DNA from 3 places in the Chryseobacterium sp. CBSDS_008 genome. Region 1 is predicted to be linked to each of the others. Evidence: riboswitches for the same ligand, from Rfam matches in the RefSeq annotation. Region 1 holds a riboswitch; each other region holds the start of a gene.
What was found. A riboswitch is a leader RNA that binds a small molecule or an ion and turns the genes downstream of it on or off. The one in region 1 is predicted to bind S-adenosylmethionine.

Region 1 (7,087 bases):
ACAGGGAATTAACTATCACCCGACAGATCAGACCAAAGTAGGGCTTGCCTTATATGCTCCGGGGAAAAGTTTTGTACATGTTATCGGAAGTTTCAATAACTGGGCGGTGAATGATACCTATTTGATGAAAAGAGATACTACAAATCCGGATTTGTACTGGATTGAATTAATCGGGTTAACTCCTCAGCAGCTCTATACCTTCCAATACAGAACGAACGATCTGAGAAAAGTGGCAGATCCATATTCTCCTCAAATCTTGTCTTCTTATGATGATCAATGGATTTCGGCTTCTACCTATCCGAATTTACCGGCATTTCCTGCCGGACAGGGTTTTGAAGTTTCAACATTTAAAACAGGGCAGGCGGCTTACAACTGGCAGGTGACCAGTTTTCAACGGCCGGCAAAAGAAAATCTGGTCGTCTATGAATTATTATTGAGAGACTTTACACAGGAAAAAAACTGGCAGTCATTGATTGATAAAATTACTTATTTAAAGAATTTAAAAATCAATGCTATAGAATTAATGCCGATCATGGAATTCGACGGAAACCTTTCCTGGGGATACAATACTTCTTTCCATTATGCATTGGACAAAGCTTATGGAACTCCGGAAAAATTCAAAGAATTTGTTGATCTCTGCCACCAGAACGGAATTGCCGTGATTCTGGATGTAGCATTTAATCATGCAACCGGCCGCTCTCCTTTAGTAAGACTTTGGAATATAGATCCCGATGGTGACGGCTATGGTGATGTTGCGGCAAACAATCCTTATTTCAATCAGGTCCCGAAACACTCCTACAATGTATTTAATGATTTTAACCATACCAGTCCTTCAACGCAATATTACGTTGAAAGATGTCTTCAGCAATGGCTGACTGAATATCACATAGACGGATTCCGCTGGGATTTAACCAAAGGATTTACTCAAAGTTGCTCTGAAAACGATGAAGTCTGCACTAATGCCTATCAGCAGGACAGAGTAGATATCATGAAACACTATGCAGACAGACAATGGGCTCTCGATCCGAACTCTTACATGATATTCGAACACCTGGGAACAGATGCGGAAGAACAGCAGTGGGCGAACTACAGAATAGCAGAAGGAAAAGGTGTTATGCTTTGGAATAAGCAGACAGATCCTTACAATCAGAATACAATGGGATATCAGGAAAACAGCAATTACGACCGTATGAACCATAGTCTTCACGGTTTTACCAATATGAGTGCTGTAGGCTATGGAGAAAGCCATGATGAAGAAAGGCTGATGTTTAAAAACCTTGCATACGGGGCAGTCAACGGAAGTTATAATGTGAAAAACCTGAATACTGCTCTTGAAAGAATGAAAACTTTCGGCGCAACCTTCTTTACCATTCCCGGCCCGAAAATGATCTGGCAGTTTGGAGAATTAGGATATGAATTCAGTATCAACAGGTGTGCAAACGGTACCATAGACAGCGGATGCAGAACAGATGAAAAACCTGTTGCTTTTACGTTAGGATACGATACCAATACAAACAGAAAGGCTGTTTACGATACATGGGCTAAAATCATCAATATCAGAAACACCTACCCGGTTTTTAAATCTAAAACATACAGCATAGAATCCAATAACCTTACGAATGACCCCAATGGTCTGATCACAAGAATCTATGTGTATGACGCTGCTATTATAACAGGAATAAAGAATGTCGTGGTATTAGCCAATTACACTACTTCCGTACAGAATGTGGTACCTTACTTCCCTTATGCGGGCCAGTGGCAGAACCTGATGGATAACAGCATTTCAAATATAATCTCCACAACGGCTCCGATTACTTTACAACCGGGAGAATTCAGAATCTTTGGAAATTATGCAGGCGCTTTGTCAACAGCAGATACCAATGCTGCCAACAAATTATCCCTTCAGATTGCAGATAACCCGGTTCGAAACGGAATAGCTAAGCTGGTTTTCAGCAAAGCGAAAAATGGAGAAATTTCAATTTTTGATATGACGGGTAAAAGACTGGATTCTTTCAAACTGAACAAAGAAAACGGTACGTTTGAAGCGAAAATCAGTTATCCTGCAGGAATGTATCTGGTACAGCTGAAATCGGATACAGGAATAGCCATTCAAAAGATGATTGCTCAATAAAATAAAATCATAAAAATTATAAAAAGGCAAATTTGCAGTATAGCAGATTTGCCTTTTTTGTACATTTAAAAAAATAGTCTACTTTTGCAGTAGATTTATCAAGAAAGGTGGAGGGATTTGGCCCAAAGAAACCTTAGCAACCTGCACGGTTCCAGCAGTGTAAAGGTGCTAATTCCAACCCTTAGGGGGAGATAAGTGAAGTCAATACTCTATATGAATTCCATTTCTTGAAATCTTATGTATCTGCGGAAACATCCGTCAGATCCACATTATTAATTGGCAAGAATAAAAATGAAAAAATTAAGTACAGCTGTATTATTGCTTGGAGCAATTCTGATCGCCGCTCAGGAAAGTGAGGAAAAAGGAAAACAGATTGAAGATATCATCATCGTCGGAAACCGGAATGTCAAAAGAACAAAGCTGGAAACACCGGTCCCTGTAGATGTAATTAATATTGATAAAATCCAGAGAAGTTCTCCACAAATGACGGCTCAGGATCTCCTGAACTATGTCATTCCTTCGTTTAACGCCGTGAGGCAGTCTGCTTCAGATGGTACAGAACATATTGATCCTGTAACTCTGAGAGGAATGGGGCCTGATCAGGTTTTGGTGCTGCTTAACGGAAAAAGAAGGCATTCTACGTCTCTGGTAAATTACCAGAATACAGTAGGAAACGGCTCTGTAGGGACAGATCTGAGTACCATCCCGGTGATTGCAATTGATAGGATTGAAGTCTTAAGAGATGGAGCTGCCGCACAATACGGTTCTGATGCCATTGCAGGAGTGATCAACATAATTCTTAAGAAAAATACCGGAGCTTCAGCAAGCCTTACCTATGGATTAACCGGAAGAAATGACGGCGACACTTACCAGGCCGGAGCCAACTACGGAACTTCATTAGGAAAAAAAGACAGTTATATTAATCTTTCATTACAATTAAGCCACAGAGGGAAAACCACAAGAACACAAAATCACGATCTTGATATTTTCGGGAATAATTTTGCGTATGCATTTGCTGATGATCCCGCAGCAGCAAGAGCGGCAGATGATGCAGAAATTGAAAAAAGGGGATTAACCCGTGACGATTTTAATTTTCAGATCGGAGACGCCCAGATCAGACAGGGACAGCTGTTTTTCAACGCAGAATACCCTTTTAACGATCATTTTATAATCTATTCTTTCGGAGGATTCAGTGTTAAAGAAGGAAAAGGGTTTGGTTTCAGAAGGCTTCCGGGCGAAACGTCTAATGTGGTTTCATCCATTTACCCGAACGGGTTTCAGGCAACGCTGGCATCTCAGGTGTATGATGTTTCTTATGCTGCAGGAGCAAAATATAATGTCAATGACTGGCTTTTTGACCTTAGCAATACCTTTGGAAGCAATACTTTCAATTATAATGTCAATAACACCAACAATGCATCTCTCGGCGCAAAATCACCCACCCGTTTTTATGCAGGTGCCCATAGTTTCCTTCAGAATACCATTAATCTTGATGTTTCTAAAAATATAAACCGTTTCAATATCGCATTCGGAGGCGAATTCAGATTTGAACAATACCAGATTAAAGCCGGCGATGAAGCATCTTATACCCAATATGACATCAATGGAAATGTTGCCACAGAAGGATCCACAGTGCTTGGCGCGGGCGGATCTCAATCCTTTATCGGATTTTCTCCAAATAATGCCTTGAAGAAAGACAGACATTCCACTGCGGTATATGCGGATGTTTCCTATGATTTAGATAAAAAACTGAACATTGATGCGGCTGCAAGATTTGAAAATTATTCAGATTTTGGAAATACGCTGAATGGAAAATTGGCGGTGCGGTATGAGTTTGTAAAAAACTATGCGGTAAGAGCAGCGGTAGGAACAGGATTCAGAGCACCTTCTCTTCAGCAGCAGTATTTTAATAACTCTTATGCCGATATTTCCACTTCCGGTTCCGGAATTGTAACCAAAGGGATTTTCAGAAATGATAGCGATGCAGCGAGAATTCTTGGATTTGATAAACTCAAACAGGAAACTTCTGTCAATGCAAGTGCAGGATTTACTCTGAAGCCATTTAATAAGTTGACTATTTCCATAGATGGATACTGGATAAAGGTAAAAAACAGGATTGTGATTACCAGCAATATTACCGATCCAAGACTGGATCAGTTTAAAGTTGAAAGCGGAAGATTTTTCGCCAATGCCATTGATACGGAAACAAAAGGAGTAGATGTAGTGCTTTCTTATGACTGGATTCTAGGTAATGGAAAATTAAATATGAATCTTGCCGGAAACTATACAGAAACAAAAATCACAGATTTCCATTTTCCGGAAAACTTAGGAACTCCGCAAAATGAATTCTTTGGACCGGATCAGATCAATATCATTGAAACTTTGTCACCCAAAACAAAAGCTTCATTAGGATTGAATTATGGAATGGGGAGGTTCAATTTTCTCGTAAGAAATACCTATTTTGGCAAAGTAATAAGAGATGGTTATCCTTTTGGAGGCGTCCAGGAATTCTCCCCAAAGGTAGTTACAGACATCAGTATTGGATATGATATTACAAAAAGTATCAACTTTACGGTAGGAGCTAACAATGTTTTTGATGTTTTCCCGGATCGTCAGATTTATGAAAATTCATATTATGGAGTATTCAAATATGCGCCGGTTCAGATGGGAACACTGGGAAATTATTTCTTTGGAAGGCTTAATTTTAATTTTTAATCATTAAATGAGTACTACCTCACATCAGATTGGCTGGAAAACAGCCGCAGCTATCGTGGTTTCCAATATGATCGGAACAGGAATTTTTACAACCCTGGGATTTCAGTTATCCGATATTACCAATACCTACAGTATTTTTTTGTTATGGAGTATCGGAGGAATTCTGGCTTTGTTCGGGGCTTTTTGCTACGCTGAATTAGGCTCGCATTTCAAAGGAAACGGAGGTGATTTTATCTATCTCAAAGAAACCTATCATCCGCTGTTTGGATACCTCATAAGCTGGGTTTCTCTGATTATTGGATTTTCCTCTCCTGTGGCGCTGGCAGCATTGGCGATGTCAAAATACCTCTCTGTATTTGATTATTCTTTTGGCAACGGTTTTGCGATTGCCGCCATCTTCCTGGTTGCGGTTGCGTTATCATTCAGTTTAAAGACATCCAGCAGGTTTCATAATTTTTTCACCTTCATCAAAATAGCCTTTATTATTGTATTGGTTATTTTGGGAGTTGGGCTTTCAGATTCACCACAGATTGGCAATAGTTTAAACTTCAGTGACAGCTGGAAAAATGAGATCATGCTTCCTGCATTTGCTACGTCTCTGGTATTTGTCACTTACTCTTACACAGGCTGGAATTCGGCTTCTTATATTGCCGGAGAAATAAAAGATGTTCAGAAAAACCTTCCAAAATCTTTGATTATAGGAACTGTTTTTGTGACGGTAAGCTATATTCTGGTGAATTATATTATGCTGAAGCATGCCCCAGTAAGTCAGCTGGCAGGAAAAGAAGACGTGATGGGTGAAGCCGCGATCAATATGCTGGGACCGGCATTTGGAAAAATTGTTAATATTTTTATCGCTCTGCAGCTGGTGGCAACCATTAGCGGATACCTGTGGGTAGGATCAAGATTAACGCAGGCTTTTGCAAAACATACCTATATCTGGAAACCATTATCGGCAGGTAACGAAAAAGGGATTCCGGTAAGAGCTATTTTTACCCATGCAGTGATCGCTGCTGTTATTATTCTGACGGGAAGTTTCAAAGAAATCTTCGTGTATACGGCTTTTATTTTACAGCTTTTCGCAAGTCTCGCAATTTCTACCGTATTTTTCCTGAAGAAAAAAGACAGAAAAATTTTTAAATCCAACGCGTTCCATATTTTTCCGGCTGTTTTTCTGCTGTTCAGTATATATATCCTTTATTTTACATTTATTCATAATCCTAAAGAAAGCCTGATAGGATTGGGAATTATTGCAGTAGGAATTGTTTTATATCTGATAGACAGAAGACTTTCCAGAAGATATTAAACATAAGTTTAATCTTATACAAAGTCTGATAAACCAATTTGCAAAACTGCCTTTTTGTGGTTTTGCTCCCTTTATCCCTAATGCTCAAAAATTTATGCTGATTTGGAATTTTAATTTTGAATTAATAATTCTTATCTTTGCACCCACAAAATTTCTACAATGTCTAAATCATTAATTCCAAAATTAGAAGCTATAAAACAAAGATATAATGAGGTTGCAGACCTTATTATACAGCCTGATGTTATTTCAGACCAAAAAAGATATTCTTCTTTGAACAAAGAATACAGTGATTTGGGAAAAATTGTAAGAGTTTACGATCAGTACAAAGGTGCACTGGATAGCATTGCAGAATCTGAGGAAATCATCGCAGATGGTTCAGACAGAGATCTGGTAGATCTCGCTAAAGAAGAAAAGCTGGAAGCGCAGGCTAAAATTCCGGGATTGGAAGAAGAGCTGAAAGTATTATTGATTCCTAAAGATCCCGCTGATGACAAAAACGTTATCGTAGAGTTACGTGCCGGAACAGGTGGTGATGAAGCAGCTATTTTCGTAGAAGATATCTACAGAATGTATACTATGTATTTCAAAACAAAAGGATGGAAACATGAAGTGACAGACTCTAACGAAGCTGCAAAAGGATACAAGGAATTGATCATGAAAGTGGAAGGAGAAGGCGTTTACGGAATTATGAAATTCGAATCAGGAGTTCACCGTGTACAGCGTGTTCCTGAAACAGAATCTCAGGGAAGAGTACACACTTCCGCCATTACAATTGCCGTTCTGCCGGAAGCTGAAGAAGTGGATGTAGAGATCAACCCTGCTGATATTGAAATGCAGACATCCCGTTCAGGAGGTGCCGGAGGTCAGAACGTAAACAAGGTTGAAACCAAGGTTCAGCTTACCCACAAGCCTTCAGGACTTGTAGTGGTATGCCA
Region 2 (7,087 bases), 770 kb from region 1:
CTCCCAGCTTCATCTGTTTTTTGGCGACTTCATAGCTTGGGTGGGATTTCAGGAATGGATATTTTACGAGTTCTACATTAGGATGACTTTCTAAGAACTCGGCTACTTTCAATGCATTCTCACAGTGTTTTTCTACACGGATAGCCAATGTTTCAAGGCTTTTTGATAATACCCAGGCATTAAAAGGAGATAATGCAGGTCCTGTATTTCTTGCGAAAAGATAAATTTCTCTGATCAGGTCTTCTTTTCCTACGGCTATTCCTCCTAGAACCCTTCCCTGCCCGTCAATTAATTTCGTTGCTGAGTGTACAACAATATCTGCACCGTATTTGATTGGCTGCTGAAGATAAGGGGTTGCAAAACAATTATCTACAATAAAGATAAGATTATGTTTTTTGGCGATCTGTCCGAAAAATTCAAGATCCAGAATTTCAATAGCCGGATTGGTAGGCGTTTCAAGATATAAGATCTTTGTATTGGGTTGAATGTATTGTTCAACATTTTTTGCATCACCTGCTTTGAAGTAAGAAGTTTCAATATTCCATTTCGGGAAATATTTGGTAAACAAAGTATGTGTAGATCCGAATACAGACTGACAGCTCACGATATGATCTCCGGCATTTAATAGTGCTGCAAATGTAGAATAGATAGCGGCCATTCCTGTAGCAAAGGCATATCCTGCTTCTGCGCCTTCCATTTTAGCAATCTTATCGGTAAATTCTGTTACGTTTGGATTAGAGAAACGGCTGTATAAATTTTTTGGTTTTTCTTCGGCAAAGCTTGCCCTCATATCTTCCGCATCCTGAAATATAAAACTGGAGGTAAGATATAATGGTGTAGAATGCTCGTCAAATTGGGTTCTTTCCGTTTGGGTTCTTATTGCTGATGTTTCAAAATTTTCCATATAGTTTTAATTTGTCAATTTACCAATATATCAATCTAACAGTGCAACAATGAGATTCTTTGCTATGCTCAGAATGACAATAATCAATATTGGTAAACTGTTACATTGTTAGATTGTTACATTACATATTATTTCGTTTCACTTACTCTTAAAATATCTCCGAATACGCCTCTTGCCGTCACTTTTGCCCCGGCTCCGGCTCCCATAATCACAATTGGATTTTCACCATAGCTTTCTGTATAAATCTCAAAGATGGAATCAGAACCTTTTAATTGTCCTAAAGCTGAAGTTGCCGGAACAGAAATCAGTTTTACATCTAATTCACCTTTGTCTTTCTGCAGATCACCATGTAAATCTCCTACATATCTCAGTACATGCCCCGGTTCCTGGTTTTCTTTTATTTTCTGATATTCTTCGTCCAGTTCTTCCAGTCTTGAAAGGAATTCTGATTTTGAAACTTCAAGTAAGCTTTCCGGAACCAGATTTTGAACACTGATATCTCCGAATTCGTTGATCAGGTCTAATTCTCTTGCCAGGATCAATAATTTTCTTGCTACATCATTTCCTGATAGGTCTTCTCTCGGATCCGGTTCTGTATACCCTTTTTCCAAAGCTTCGTTGATGATGGTTGAGAATTTATCTTCTCTCAAAGAAAAATTGTTGAAAACATAGCTTAGTGTTCCGGAGAATACGCCTTTGATTCTGGTTATATTTTCTCCTGAAAGGTGTAATAATTTGATGGTATCAATTAACGGCAACCCTGCGCCCACATTGGTTTCATACAGATAGCGTCTGTTATTTTTATTCAACGTATATCTTAGTTTTCTGTATTCTTCTATCGGAAGGGTATTGAAAATTTTGTTGGAAGAAACCAGATCGAATCCGTTTTCTGCCAAAGCGTGATAGTTCTTTACAAAATCTTTGCTTGCTGTGTTATCCACAACGATAAGGTTCTCCAATTGATTTTCATTGGAGAAATTAATCAGTTCTTCTACACTCGATGGATGTTCTGCTGTCAAAACCTCATCGCCCCAGTTGGCATCAAATCCTTTTTTGTTGAAGGCAATTTTCTTTGAGTTGGCTACTGCAACTACTTTAAGGTCTATTTTTTTACGTTTTTTAATTTCTTCGGCAGATTCAAGCACCTGTTCGATCAGAGTTTTTCCTACGTTTCCGTGACCAATAATTGCCAGATGAACGGTCTTTGGCTTTTTGAAAATTTCAGATTCTATGATATTTCTTGTTTTTTCATCCTGTGAGGAAGTCACAACGATGTTGACTCTGTTTTCTCCTGCCACCTGATTCAAAAGCAATGGGAAAACATTGTTTCTTGCCAGCTCGGCAAAGACTTTATTGAAATCTTCTGCTACAAAACCGATCACAGAAACATTATTGATACTATAGATCTGGGAAACTTTTCCGGACTTTCTTTCTGCTTCAAACTCATTAATAAGACAAGCTACTGCTTTTTCTGCATCAACTTCCTGAACCAGAATAGAAATTCCGTTTTCTATGGCCTGCTGGGAAATTACTCCCACACTGATGCGCGCTAAAGTAAGCGCTTTAAAAATTCGTCCGTCAATCCCGATTTCACCCAGGAAATCTTCTCCTTCAAATTTGATGATTGATCTGTTCTTCAAAAATTTTATTTCGTTAGCATTTTTCATTACTTCTATAAAATGTTTTTAATGATATTATTTAATTGTTGATATTCCATTAGGAAAGCGTCATGCCCGTGTATAGATTGGATCTCGTGATAAGAAACATCCTTATTTTTCTCTTGTAAGTTTTCAAAACACATTCGGATTTCAGAAGCCGGGAAGAATAAGTCTGTATCTACGGAGATCATGTGCATTCGCGCCTGTATGTTCTCCAGTCCTGTCTCATCAGCATTGATATTCATCAGGAGATGATTCATCAGTTTGTATGCTTTTAAACTAAACCTCTCGTTTAGTGCATTACCATGATAAACCAGCCAGTCTTCTGATTCCAGGCGTTGTTTGTCCTGGTTATATTGGTTTTGAAATCTGTCATTGAGTGACTGTGGAGTTCTGTAACACAACATGGCATGAATTCTCGCTTTCTGTAATGGTTCTTCTTTATCATTCAATAAAAATTTCTGAACCAGACATTGGGCATGAAGCCAATCGTGTGTTCTGTAATCACAGGCAATAGGAATAAATATTTCTGCGAGATCCGGCTGCCTGGCAAGCATTTCCCAGGCAATGCCTCCTCCCAGAGAGCCTCCTATAATGGCATATAGGTTTTTGATATGTAAAGCTTCAAGCCCTTTCAGAAATATCTGTGCGATATCTGAAGGCGTAAAGTCTTCATAATCTTCAATTAAAAAATTGTCATATCCGTTTCCGGGTATGTTGAAGCACAGCACTGTATATTTATCGGTATCAACAATCTGATTTTCTCCTACCAGCTGCTTCCACCATCCTTTTTCTCCGGATACATTTGAGTTTCCGGTAAGAGCATGGTTGATTAAAATGACAGGGGCTGTAAACAGATTTTTCCCAAAAAGCTGATAGCTTAATGAGATATGGTATTCCTTTTGGGAATTGGTTTGATACGAAAGATTAATATAGTTTAGTTCTGTTTTCAATTCTATTAAATTTTAATACAATTGAAAATGCCACAGGAAATGGCTGAAAAGAACTTCAGTAAGTTATCTGTCCAAAATACTTTGGTAGAACGTAGCACCTTCTTTGCTTGCGCAAAGGGTTGCTAAGGTTTCATAGGGTCTAATCCCTCAACCTTTCTTGATAACATTTTCAATATTTGAATGAACGAATGGTGCAAAGGTAGCTCTTTTCTTTTAATTTCAAAAAAAAATTATTTTAATATTTAAAAAAGCCCTTAAATACAAGTATTTCAAAGCTGTATTAAGAATTATTCAGATGAAAAAAATTGGAATTACTTTTCAAAAAAACTAACTTCGTATAGAAAAGTGATGAGATATGACCGCCGAAAAAGAAAGACTACAAGATACCAAATGGAAAAACTGGGGACCTTATGTAAGCAACCGGCAGTGGGGAAATGTACGCGAAGATTATAGCCCGAACGGGAATGCATGGAATTTTACCAATCATAGCAATGCCGAAAGCTATGCCTACCGATGGGGTGAAGAAGGTATTGCCGGAATTTCTGATGTAAAGCAGCTTTTATGTTTTGCTTTCTCATTTTGGAATAAGAATGATAAAATGGTAAAGGAAAGATTCTTTGGATTGAGCAACCCTCAGGGGAATCATGGGGAAGACATTAAAGAAATCTTTTATTATCTGGATAATACGCCTACTCACAGCTATATGAAGATGGTGTATAAATATCCGATCAATGAATTTCCTTATGATGAGCTTGTTGCAGAAAACGGAAGACGCAGTAAAAAGGAACCTGAATATGAGCTATTCGATACCGGAATTTTCGATAATGATGAATATTTTGATATTTTCATTGAGTATTGCAAAGCCGATCACAATGATATTCTGGCCCGAGTAACAGTCTGCAACCGAAGCCAGCATAATGCACCTATTGTTGTAGCACCTACAGCATGGTTCAGAAATAACTGGAAATGGGGTTACAATACTTATAAAGGAGAACTGAGTGCTTCTGATGACGGATGTATAAATATCGGGCACGACAGTATTCCTATCAAAAAGTTCTATTCCCGGAATCCAAATGCACAAAGTGTATTCTGTGATAATGAAACCAATACCTCCAGGCTTTACGGAGCTCCTAAAACAGAGGATACTTATTATAAAGATGGAATCAATAATTTCATTATTCATGAAACCAATACCATAAATCCTGAACAAAAGGGAACAAAAGCTTCTTTTCTGATTGATGAGCTTATTGGAGCTGGAGCATCAAAAGTTTTTGAATTCAGATTATGTCCCGATGAGACTGATGAGCCTTTTGAAAACTTTGATCATATTTTTGACATGCGACAGGCTGAAGCTGAAGAATTTTATAACGAAATTCAGAGTGACACCGTAAATGAAGACGAAAGAAATGTTCAGAGACAGGCTTTTGCAGGACTTCTCTGGAACAAGCAGTTCTATCATTATAATATCGGAAAATGGCTGAAAGGAGATCCTAATTTTGAGGCTCCAAGAAACTTCAACGAATATGTAAGAAATACAGAATGGAATCATCTTCACAACAAGGATATTATTTCCATGCCTGACAAATGGGAGTATCCATGGTATGCAACGTGGGATCTGGCATTCCACTGTGTGCCTTTTTCTATCATCGATGCTGAATTTGCCAAAGGACAGCTTTTACTCCTTACGAAAGAATGGTACATGCATCCTAACGGGCAGCTTCCTGCCTATGAATGGAATATGAGCGATGTGAATCCGCCTGTACATGCCTGGTCCTGCTTCCGTGTTTTTAAAATTGATGAAAAAAATAACGGAAAGCCGGATTTATTATTTTTAGAGAAAGTATTCCAGAAACTGCTGCTTAATTTTACCTGGTGGGTGAACCGAAAGGATAAAAACGGTAAAAATATTTTCGGAGGCGGTTTCCTTGGGCTTGATAATATCGGGGCTTTTGACCGGAATATGGTTTTAAAAGATGGCCAGCACCTTGAACAGGCAGATGGCACCAGCTGGATGGCCATGTATGCACTGAATATGATGCGTATTGCCATGGAACTTGCCCAATATTACCAGGTATATGAAGATATGGCGATCAAGTTTTTTGAACATTACCTTTATATCGCTGAAGCCATGGAAAACCTGGGTGAAGGAACAAAAGGCCTGTGGAACGAGGAAGACGGATTTTTCTATGATGTATTGCAGCTTGGAAACGGAGACAGTGTTTCTTTAAGATTAAGGAGCATTGTAGGCTTGATTCCTCTGTTTGCTGTTGAAATTGTAGACCACCGTCTGTTGGAAAAGATGCCGAATTTCAGAAGCAGAATGGAATGGATCCTAAAAAATAAACCGGAACTTACCAAACTTGTCTCCCACTGGGATGAGGAGGGACAGGGACGAAAGCATCTGATGAGCATCCTCCGCAAAAACAGGCTTACTAAAGTTCTGACCAGAATGCTTGACGAAAAAGAATTTTTAAGTGCTTATGGAATCCGTGCAATGTCTAAAGTATATGAGGAAAATCCGTTTGTATTCTCCGTGCATGGAACAGAAAATATGGTGTATTATACTCCTGCAGAAAGTGACAGCCGGATGTTTGGCGGAAACAGCAACTGGCGCGGACCGATATGGTTTCCTATTAACTTCCTGATTGTAGAAAGTCTGCAGCGCTTCCACTATTATTACGGAAACAGCCTGAAGGTAGAACTTCCAACGGGAAGTGGTGATAAAAGAAATCTTGATGAAGTGGCTCAGAATATCAGCAAAAGACTTTGTTCAATATTTTTAAAGGATGAACACGGGCAACGGGCTTTCAATGGGGGAAATCCAAAATTCAATTACGATGAACATTTCAGAGATTATATTACCTTCTTTGAATATTTCCATGGAGATAACGGCCGTGGTGTAGGTGCTTCTCATCAGACAGGATGGACTGCTACTGTGGCCAAATTAATAAAGCCAAGACTTACCATTTAATGAGTAATAGGTAATGAGTAATATAAAAGAGGCTGTCTCAAAAGTGTCATTCTGAACACAGGCTGAAAGTCTGCGAACGTAGTTCATAAATGCAATGAAGAATCTTATTAATGAGATTCTTCCTTCGTCAGAATGACAAAAGCCAAATTATTTGGCTTTGTGACAGCCTCTTTTTCTAAGAGATTAAATTTTTTCTCCGTTCACATATACTTCGTATCCGATTTCTACATTCGGTTCTAATGTTTTCGATACGGAACAGTATTTTTCAAAAGAAAGTTCTGCAGCCTTCAGTGCTTTTTTAGGATCAATTTCTCCTTCTAAAAGGAACTTCAGGTTGATAGATTTAAAAGGTTTCGCATCCTCTACCTGTACTCTTTCTCCTTCTACTTCTGCCTGGAAACTCTTGATTTCCTGACGCTGCTTTTTCAGAATAGATACCACATCAATTCCGCTGCAGCCTGCTACAGCCATCAGCACGCTTTCCATAGGAGAAACCCCTTTTGCTCCCGGCTGGGAAGTGTTGTCTAAAAGGATAGAATTTCCTTGTGAGTTGGTGCATTCAAATAAAAAGTCGTCGTTTATTCTATTAAGTGTAATTTTC
Region 3 (7,087 bases), 620 kb from region 1:
TTTCTGAACCCGCGAATCCGAAAGCAAAAATGGATTCCGGGAACGAAAAATCAACGCCCTCTTCCAATATTGTTGCAGGTGACGATTATGTTACCTATACAGTTCAGCAGGGAGATACGGTTTTCTCCATCGTTAACAAATTCGGGGTTTCCATTGATGAGCTTATTGCTCTGAACCCTGATCTTTCACATGGGTTGAAAACCGGAATGGTTCTAAAGATCAAAAAGCAGGATGCAGCTTATATAAAGAAAAACGGTGATGCACTGAGTGTTATCCTAATGCTGCCTTTCGGGTACAGCACCAATGAAACCCAGTATAGGACAATGGCACTTGACTTTCTGACAGGCGCTAAACTGGCTATTGAAAGAAATGCAAGAGGAGGACAAAAGCTGGATATTAAAGTGGTAGACTCAGGAAATGAGGCTTCATTTAAAAATTCTTTAACACAGATTAATCCGGATAATACAGATCTTATTATCGGCCCTTTCTTCAAATCAAATGTAATTGATGTTCTTGATTTTACAAAAAATCAGAAAATCCCGGTTGTAGCACCATTTGCAAACACTCCGGAACTATATAATTACAGTAACCTTATTATTGTTGAAACCAACAATCAGACGTATGCTGATAAGATTGTAGAAGAAGTAAAAGGGGTGTATTCAGACCAGAAAATATATATAGTGGCAGATGCTAAGAAAGAAAATGCCAACTATATCAAAGCAGGTCTTGAAAAGGCTGTAAAAAATCCTAATATCATTATTGTTAATTCTCCGGCAGATATTCAGCTGGACCAGAATATGATGACAGGGCAGTCTGCACCGGTTATTGCTATTTTAGCCAATGATGATAATGCCGCAGGCGATGCCTTTGCCAACAAAATTGCTGCTATTTCTAAAGAAGTGCAGGGTGTGAAAGCATTCAGTATGTTCTATTCTCCGGTTTTTGAAAAGAAAGTGGATGAATTGAGCCAGGCAAGTCTGGTTTATCTGATGGATAGGAAGATCAACACTGACGGAAATTTTGAAAAAGAAATTCTGGCAGCCTATAAAGCCAAATACTGTAAAACTCCGCCAAAATATGCTATTGTAGGTTTTGATGTTGTCAACGACATGCTAACCAGAGAAAATAAAAAAGGAGAAATCTTTAAACAGATGAATAAAGTTCAGACTCAGCTTGCTACAAAATTTGAGTTTGTGAAGTCTAAAGCTAACGGTGCTTATGTAAATACCGGTTATAGAGTAATCAGGTTAGTACCTTAAATGATTTATAGCTCTTTAAAGGAATATTGTTAACATTATAGTTATATTTGCATAATATTTAATTCAATACATGAAAGCACTTGTATTTCCAGGGCAGGGTTCTCAGTTCGTAGGAATGGGAAAAGAATTGTATGATTCTAGAAAAGATATTAAAGATCTGATGGAATCTGCCAATGAAATTTTAGGTTTCGATATTCTTTTCATTATGTTCAACGGGACGGATGCGGATCTTAAGAAAACAGAGGTTACCCAGCCTTCAATATTTATACATTCAGTAGCAGCATTAAAAGCCGTAAATGGCCTGGGTGCTGAAATGGTAGCAGGACACTCTTTAGGAGAGTTTTCAGCTTTGGTTGCCAACGGGGTTTTATCCTTTGATGACGGTTTAAAATTAGTTTCTGAAAGAGCGAAGGCTATGCAGGAAGCTTGTGATGCCAATCCAAGTTCTATGGCGGCTATCTTAGGATTAGACGATGCTAAGGTTGAAGAAATCTGCGCACAGATCAGCGGAATTGTTGTTCCGGCAAACTATAACTGCCCGGGGCAATTGGTAATCTCAGGAGAAACACCGGCAGTAGAAGAAGCTTGCGCAAAACTGAAAGAAGCAGGCGCCAAAAGAGCATTGCTGTTACCGGTAAACGGAGCTTTCCACTCACCACTGATGCAGCCTGCACAGGAAAGACTGGCAGCAGCTATCGAAAAAACAAAATTCAGAAAAGCAACGATTCCTGTATATCAGAATATCACAACAACAGCGGTAACGAATCCTGATGAGATCAAACAAAACCTGATCGCTCAGCTTACCGGTCCTGTAAAATGGACACAGTCTGTTCAGAATATGATTAAAGATGGTGCCTCTAACTTCGTAGAAGTAGGACCGGGAAAAACCCTTCAGGGATTGATCAAAAAAATTGACGGATCAGTAGAAGCTGCTTCTGCCATCTAAACAAAAAAATATGAACGCGATATTTTCACCGGGCAAGCTTATGCTTACTTCAGAATATTTCGCAATCGATGGAGCTCTTGTCTTAGCGGTACCTACCAGGCTGGGACAAGAGTTTTTCTTTGAAGAAAAAGATGACGAAAACTCCCTGATTTTCTGGGAAGCCTATCATCAGAACACATTATGGCTGAAAGCTGTCATTGATTATAAAACCTGGCAGATCCTTGAAGCCAATATTCCATCAAGCGCTGAATTTATTGCCAAAACATTAAAGAATGTTCAGCAGCTTTCCAAAACTAAATTCAAAAGTAATTCTACTTACTATTTAAAGACCAATCTGCAGTTCCCTGCGGATTATGGTTTAGGAAGCAGTTCCACTCTCATGACCAATCTTGCAGAATGGGCAGAAATTGACCCTTTCCATCTGAATACGGTCAGCCTGGGAGGAAGCGGATATGATATCGCAGTAGCGAAGGAAAAATCTGCAGTCCTTTTCCAAAGTAAGCCTGAGATAAAATATGAGAAAGTAAACTTCAGTCCTTCTTTTAAAAATGAACTTATTTTTATTCATTTAAATCAGAAGCAGGACAGCAGAGAAGGAATCAGTTTTTATAAATCAAAAAAGAAGTCTCCGGAACTGGTTAATGAATTTTCAGATATCACAAAGAAAATAATGTTATGCGGTGAATTGGAAAATTTTTCCGAATTAATGATAATTCATGAGCGAAAAATCGCTGATTTTCTTGAAATTTCCACAGTTAAAGAAAAATTATTCTCAGATTGCCCCTCATTTGTCAAAAGTTTGGGTGCATGGGGCGGAGATTTTGTAATGAGTGCCAAATTTGGGGGCTTTAAAGACTATTTTTGGGAGAAAGGTTTTACAACCGTTTTTGAATGGGAAAATATAATTAATTTATAATCAGTAATTTACAATTCCTTTTTTTTATTTGTCATTCTGACTTATATCAGTATATTTAAACCATCTTTAACAAATAATTAATATTATTTTTGTTGAAGTCAATAAAGAAATAGAAAATATAAGTAAAATGAAAAACACTAAAATCATCCAGGATTTAGAAAAATTGGGGATTAAAGGAAACTATGAAGTAGTGTATAATCCTTCTTATGAAGAATTATATCAGGCTGAAGTTTCTCCTGAAAATCAGGGATTTGAGAAAGCTGAACTTACAGAATCTGGCGCAGTGTCAGTAAAAACAGGAATTTTCACAGGTCGTTCACCTAAAGACAGATATATTGTTCAGGATGATGTTACAAGAGATACAATTTTTTGGGATGGTAAAGTAAATTTACCTACCACATCAGAAATTTTCAGCTCTTGTAAAGAACTAGTGATGAACCAGCTTTCTGAAGCTAAGAAGATTTATGTGGTAGATGCTTTCTGTGGAACGAATGCAGATACAAGACTTAAAGTAAGATTTATCGTTGAAGTAGCATGGCAGGCGCATTTCGTAACAAACATGTTTATTCGTCCTTCTCACTACGAACTGGAAAACTTTGGTGAGCCGGATTTCACAGTCATCAACGGATCAAAAACTATCAACCCGAACTGGGAAGCACAAGGGTTAAATTCTGAGAACTTCATCATGTTCAACCTTACTGAAAAACTACAGATCATCGGAGGTACATGGTATGGAGGAGAAATGAAGAAAGGGATGTTTGCCATGATGAACTACTACCTTCCATTAAAAGGAATGGCTTCCATGCACTGTTCTGCAAACGTAGGAGAAAAAGGGGATGTTGCTTTATTCTTTGGTCTTTCAGGAACAGGTAAAACTACTTTATCAGCAGATCCTAAAAGATACCTTATCGGTGATGATGAGCACGGATGGGATAACAACGGAGTATTCAACTATGAAGGTGGGTGCTACGCTAAAGTAATTGACTTATCAGAAGAAAAAGAACCGGATATTTTCAGAGCAATCAAAAGAGATGCACTTCTTGAAAACGTTGTTGTGAACAATGGAGTAGCAGATTATACTGACGGATCTATCACAGAAAATACAAGAGTTTCTTATCCAATCTATCATATCAACAAAATTGTATTGCCTTCTAAAGCAGGTCATGCTAAGAAGATTGTATATCTTTCTGCAGATGCATTTGGGGTACTTCCTCCGGTTTCTATCCTGAATGAAGACCAGGCTCAATACCACTTCCTTTGCGGGTATACTTCGAAATTAGCAGGAACTGAAAGAGGAATTACAGAACCTCAGCCATCTTTCTCTCCGGCATTTGGTGAAGCATTCCTTACATTACACCCAACCATGTATTCTAAAACATTGATCGGTAAAATGCAGGAGCACGGTGCTAAAGCCTATCTGGTAAATACAGGTTGGAATGGTACAGGAAAGAGAATTTCTCTGAAAGATACCAGAGCCATCATTGATGCTATTATTGATGGTTCAATCGAAAATGCCCCTAAAACTCAGGTTCCTATCATGAACCTTGAAATTCCTACTGAATTGCCAAACGTTTCTACAGGTATTTTAGATCCTAGAGATACCTATGAAAATGCTTCAGAATGGGAAGAAAAAGCAAAAGATCTTGCTTCAAGATATATTAAGAACTTTGAACAGTACTGTGATACAGAAGAAGGGAAGAAGTTAATAGCTTCAGGACCTCAGTTACAGGAACAAACTATCTGATAGTTATCAATCAACATACAAGAAAGCCTCATCAACGATGAGGCTTTCTTATTTTATTTCTCGCAATTTAATAGCAGTAAATATTACCTCCTACCTTTCCTACTATCCATAATTATCTGTGAAAATCTGGGTAATCTGTGGTTGAAAAAATTATTTCAAGCTTAATAAAGCCAATCTATATCCATCCATTCCAAAGCCAGATAAAACCGCATCCGCATTTGTTGCCGTTACAGACTTCTGTCTGAATTCCTCTCTTTTGTAAATATTACTGATGTGAACCTCTACTTTTGGTTTGCGGATATTTTTCAAACAATCTGCAATAGCATAAGAATAATGGGTGAAAGCTCCCGGATTAATCACTACAGCATCAAAATCATCTTCCTGAAGCCTGTTGATAAGTTCTCCCTCGATATTCGACTGGTAATATTTTAATTCATGAGACCGAAACTCGGACCTTAAAATTTCCAAATAGTTTTCCATAGAAACATTTCCATAGATTTCCGGTTCTCTGGTTCCTAAAAGATTGAGATTTGGCCCGTTTATAATCAAAACTTTCATCCTATAAAATTAAAAACTTTTTTCAATTAATCACACACAAATTAACCTCAGGTTGAATTTATATGACTTTGAATTATTAATAATGATATTTATCATGTATGAGAATATAGCAACGGTTGCAACTCCTTATTATAATGGATTTTATTAAAATTTTATGTTAATTTTTTAAAATTTATCATGAAAAATCTATAAGTCTACTTGTTTTGTAGACTAAAAGTTTTTAGCTTTGCAACCATATTTCGATCGGCTTATAAAGAAAGACGGAGGGAACTGACCCTGTGAAGTCTTAACAACCTACCCGTGCGGCAAGGTGTTACATTCAGCCTTTTAAGGAAAAATAAGCATTTGGTTTATCGTATTTATCGATGCCCTTTGCTGACTTTTCTGCAAAGGGTAAATTTTTAATATATGATAAATAAAATTGATTATGATTAGCAAAAATTTATTCAATTCTAAAACCTGGATACCTCCGGTTGCTGTATTTTTTCTGGGAGTGGCCAGTGTAAGCGCGCAGAATTCCAGGCCGAACAAAGACAGCCTCCATGAAAAAGAAATTGATGAAGTAGTGGTGGTAGCCTATGGAAAGGCAAAAAGAAACAGCTATACAGGTTCAGTAGCAACCATTTCCAGCGATAAGATCAATAACAGGCCTGTCACCAATATTACCAAAGCATTAGAAGGGCAGGTTGCGGGGATCCAAACAACAAGTGCATCAGGACAGCCCGGCGCGGTTTCTACCATCCGGATCAGAGGGATTGGCTCCATCAGTGCTTCCAGCGACCCTTTATATGTGGTGGACGGAATTCCTTTTGACGGAAACCTGAACTCTATCAGCCCAAGCGATATTGAATCTATCAGTGTCTTGAAAGATGCTACAGCAAGTGCCTTGTATGGTTCAAGAGGAGCAAACGGAATTATCATCATTACTACAAAATCAGGTAAAAAAGGAGAAGCTAAAGTCAATTTCAATATCAGTCAGGGATTCTCAGGAAGAGCTGTCAAAGATTATGAACAGGTAAATACGGATCAGTATTTTCAACTCTATTGGGAAGCATTGAGAAACGGATATCAGTCCGGAAAAGTTTCTTCTCAGCAGGCTGCCCAGATGGCAACGGATAACCTTGTTTCTACCCTTGGAATCAATCCTTATGGGACCGCTTATCCAAAACCGGTAGGAGCAGATGGAAAGCTATTACCGGGTGCCTCACCACTTTGGAATGACGACTGGAGAGATATTTTACAAAGAGTAGCTTCAAGAAATCAGGTAGATCTTGATATCAGTGGAGGAAGTGAGAAAAGCAATTATTTCTTTTCCCTGGGCTATCTTGATGATAAAGGAATGGCGATTGAATCAGGCTATAAAAGATACAATACCCGATTAAAAATCAATTCTGAAGTAAAAAAATGGCTGAATGTTGGGGTAAACCTAAATTACACAAACAGTGTTCAGCAGGCACCTACTTCTTCGGATTCCAAGGCCAGTAATATCATCAATGCGGCAAGATTCATCCCTTCATTCTACCCTTATTATGAGAGGAATGCTGATGGAACTTACATTTTGGATGCTGATGGAAACCCGGTTTATGATTTTGGAAAATACAGACCTACGAATGCGCTTCAGAATCAAAATGCGGCAGCAACCCTTCCATTAGACAAAAACGAAA

Region 2: it holds a riboswitch for S-adenosylmethionine, as region 1 does, so the genes downstream of both, ACP3T3_RS17220 (alpha/beta fold hydrolase) here and ACP3T3_RS13645 (TonB-dependent receptor plug domain-containing protein) in region 1, are expected to answer to the same signal.
Region 3: it holds a riboswitch for S-adenosylmethionine, as region 1 does, so the genes downstream of both, ACP3T3_RS16495 (SusC/RagA family TonB-linked outer membrane protein) here and ACP3T3_RS13645 (TonB-dependent receptor plug domain-containing protein) in region 1, are expected to answer to the same signal.

What each region holds. Positions count from the first base shown of each region.
Region 1 is NZ_CP188202.1:3,025,775-3,032,861, reverse strand. It holds gene ACP3T3_RS13650 (alpha-amylase family glycosyl hydrolase) at 1-2,131, shown strand, start outside; SAM riboswitch class I at 2,224-2,329, shown strand; gene ACP3T3_RS13645 (TonB-dependent receptor plug domain-containing protein) at 2,423-4,846, shown strand; gene ACP3T3_RS13640 (APC family permease) at 4,854-6,152, shown strand; gene prfA (peptide chain release factor 1) at 6,312-7,087, shown strand, end outside.
Region 2 is NZ_CP188202.1:3,794,880-3,801,966, reverse strand. It holds gene ACP3T3_RS17230 (O-succinylhomoserine sulfhydrylase) at 1-904, opposite strand, end outside; gene ACP3T3_RS17225 (ACT domain-containing protein) at 1,033-2,571, opposite strand; gene ACP3T3_RS17220 (alpha/beta fold hydrolase) at 2,577-3,515, opposite strand; SAM riboswitch class I at 3,576-3,682, opposite strand; gene ACP3T3_RS17215 (MGH1-like glycoside hydrolase domain-containing protein) at 3,871-6,486, shown strand; gene ACP3T3_RS17210 (OsmC family protein) at 6,670-7,087, opposite strand, start outside.
Region 3 is NZ_CP188202.1:3,640,806-3,647,892, forward strand. It holds gene ACP3T3_RS16470 (LysM peptidoglycan-binding domain-containing protein) at 1-1,259, shown strand, start outside; gene fabD (ACP S-malonyltransferase) at 1,330-2,205, shown strand; gene ACP3T3_RS16480 (GYDIA family GHMP kinase) at 2,216-3,121, shown strand; gene pckA (phosphoenolpyruvate carboxykinase (ATP)) at 3,249-4,865, shown strand; gene ACP3T3_RS16490 (type II 3-dehydroquinate dehydratase) at 5,016-5,423, opposite strand; SAM riboswitch class I at 5,669-5,767, shown strand; gene ACP3T3_RS16495 (SusC/RagA family TonB-linked outer membrane protein) at 5,851-7,087, shown strand, end outside.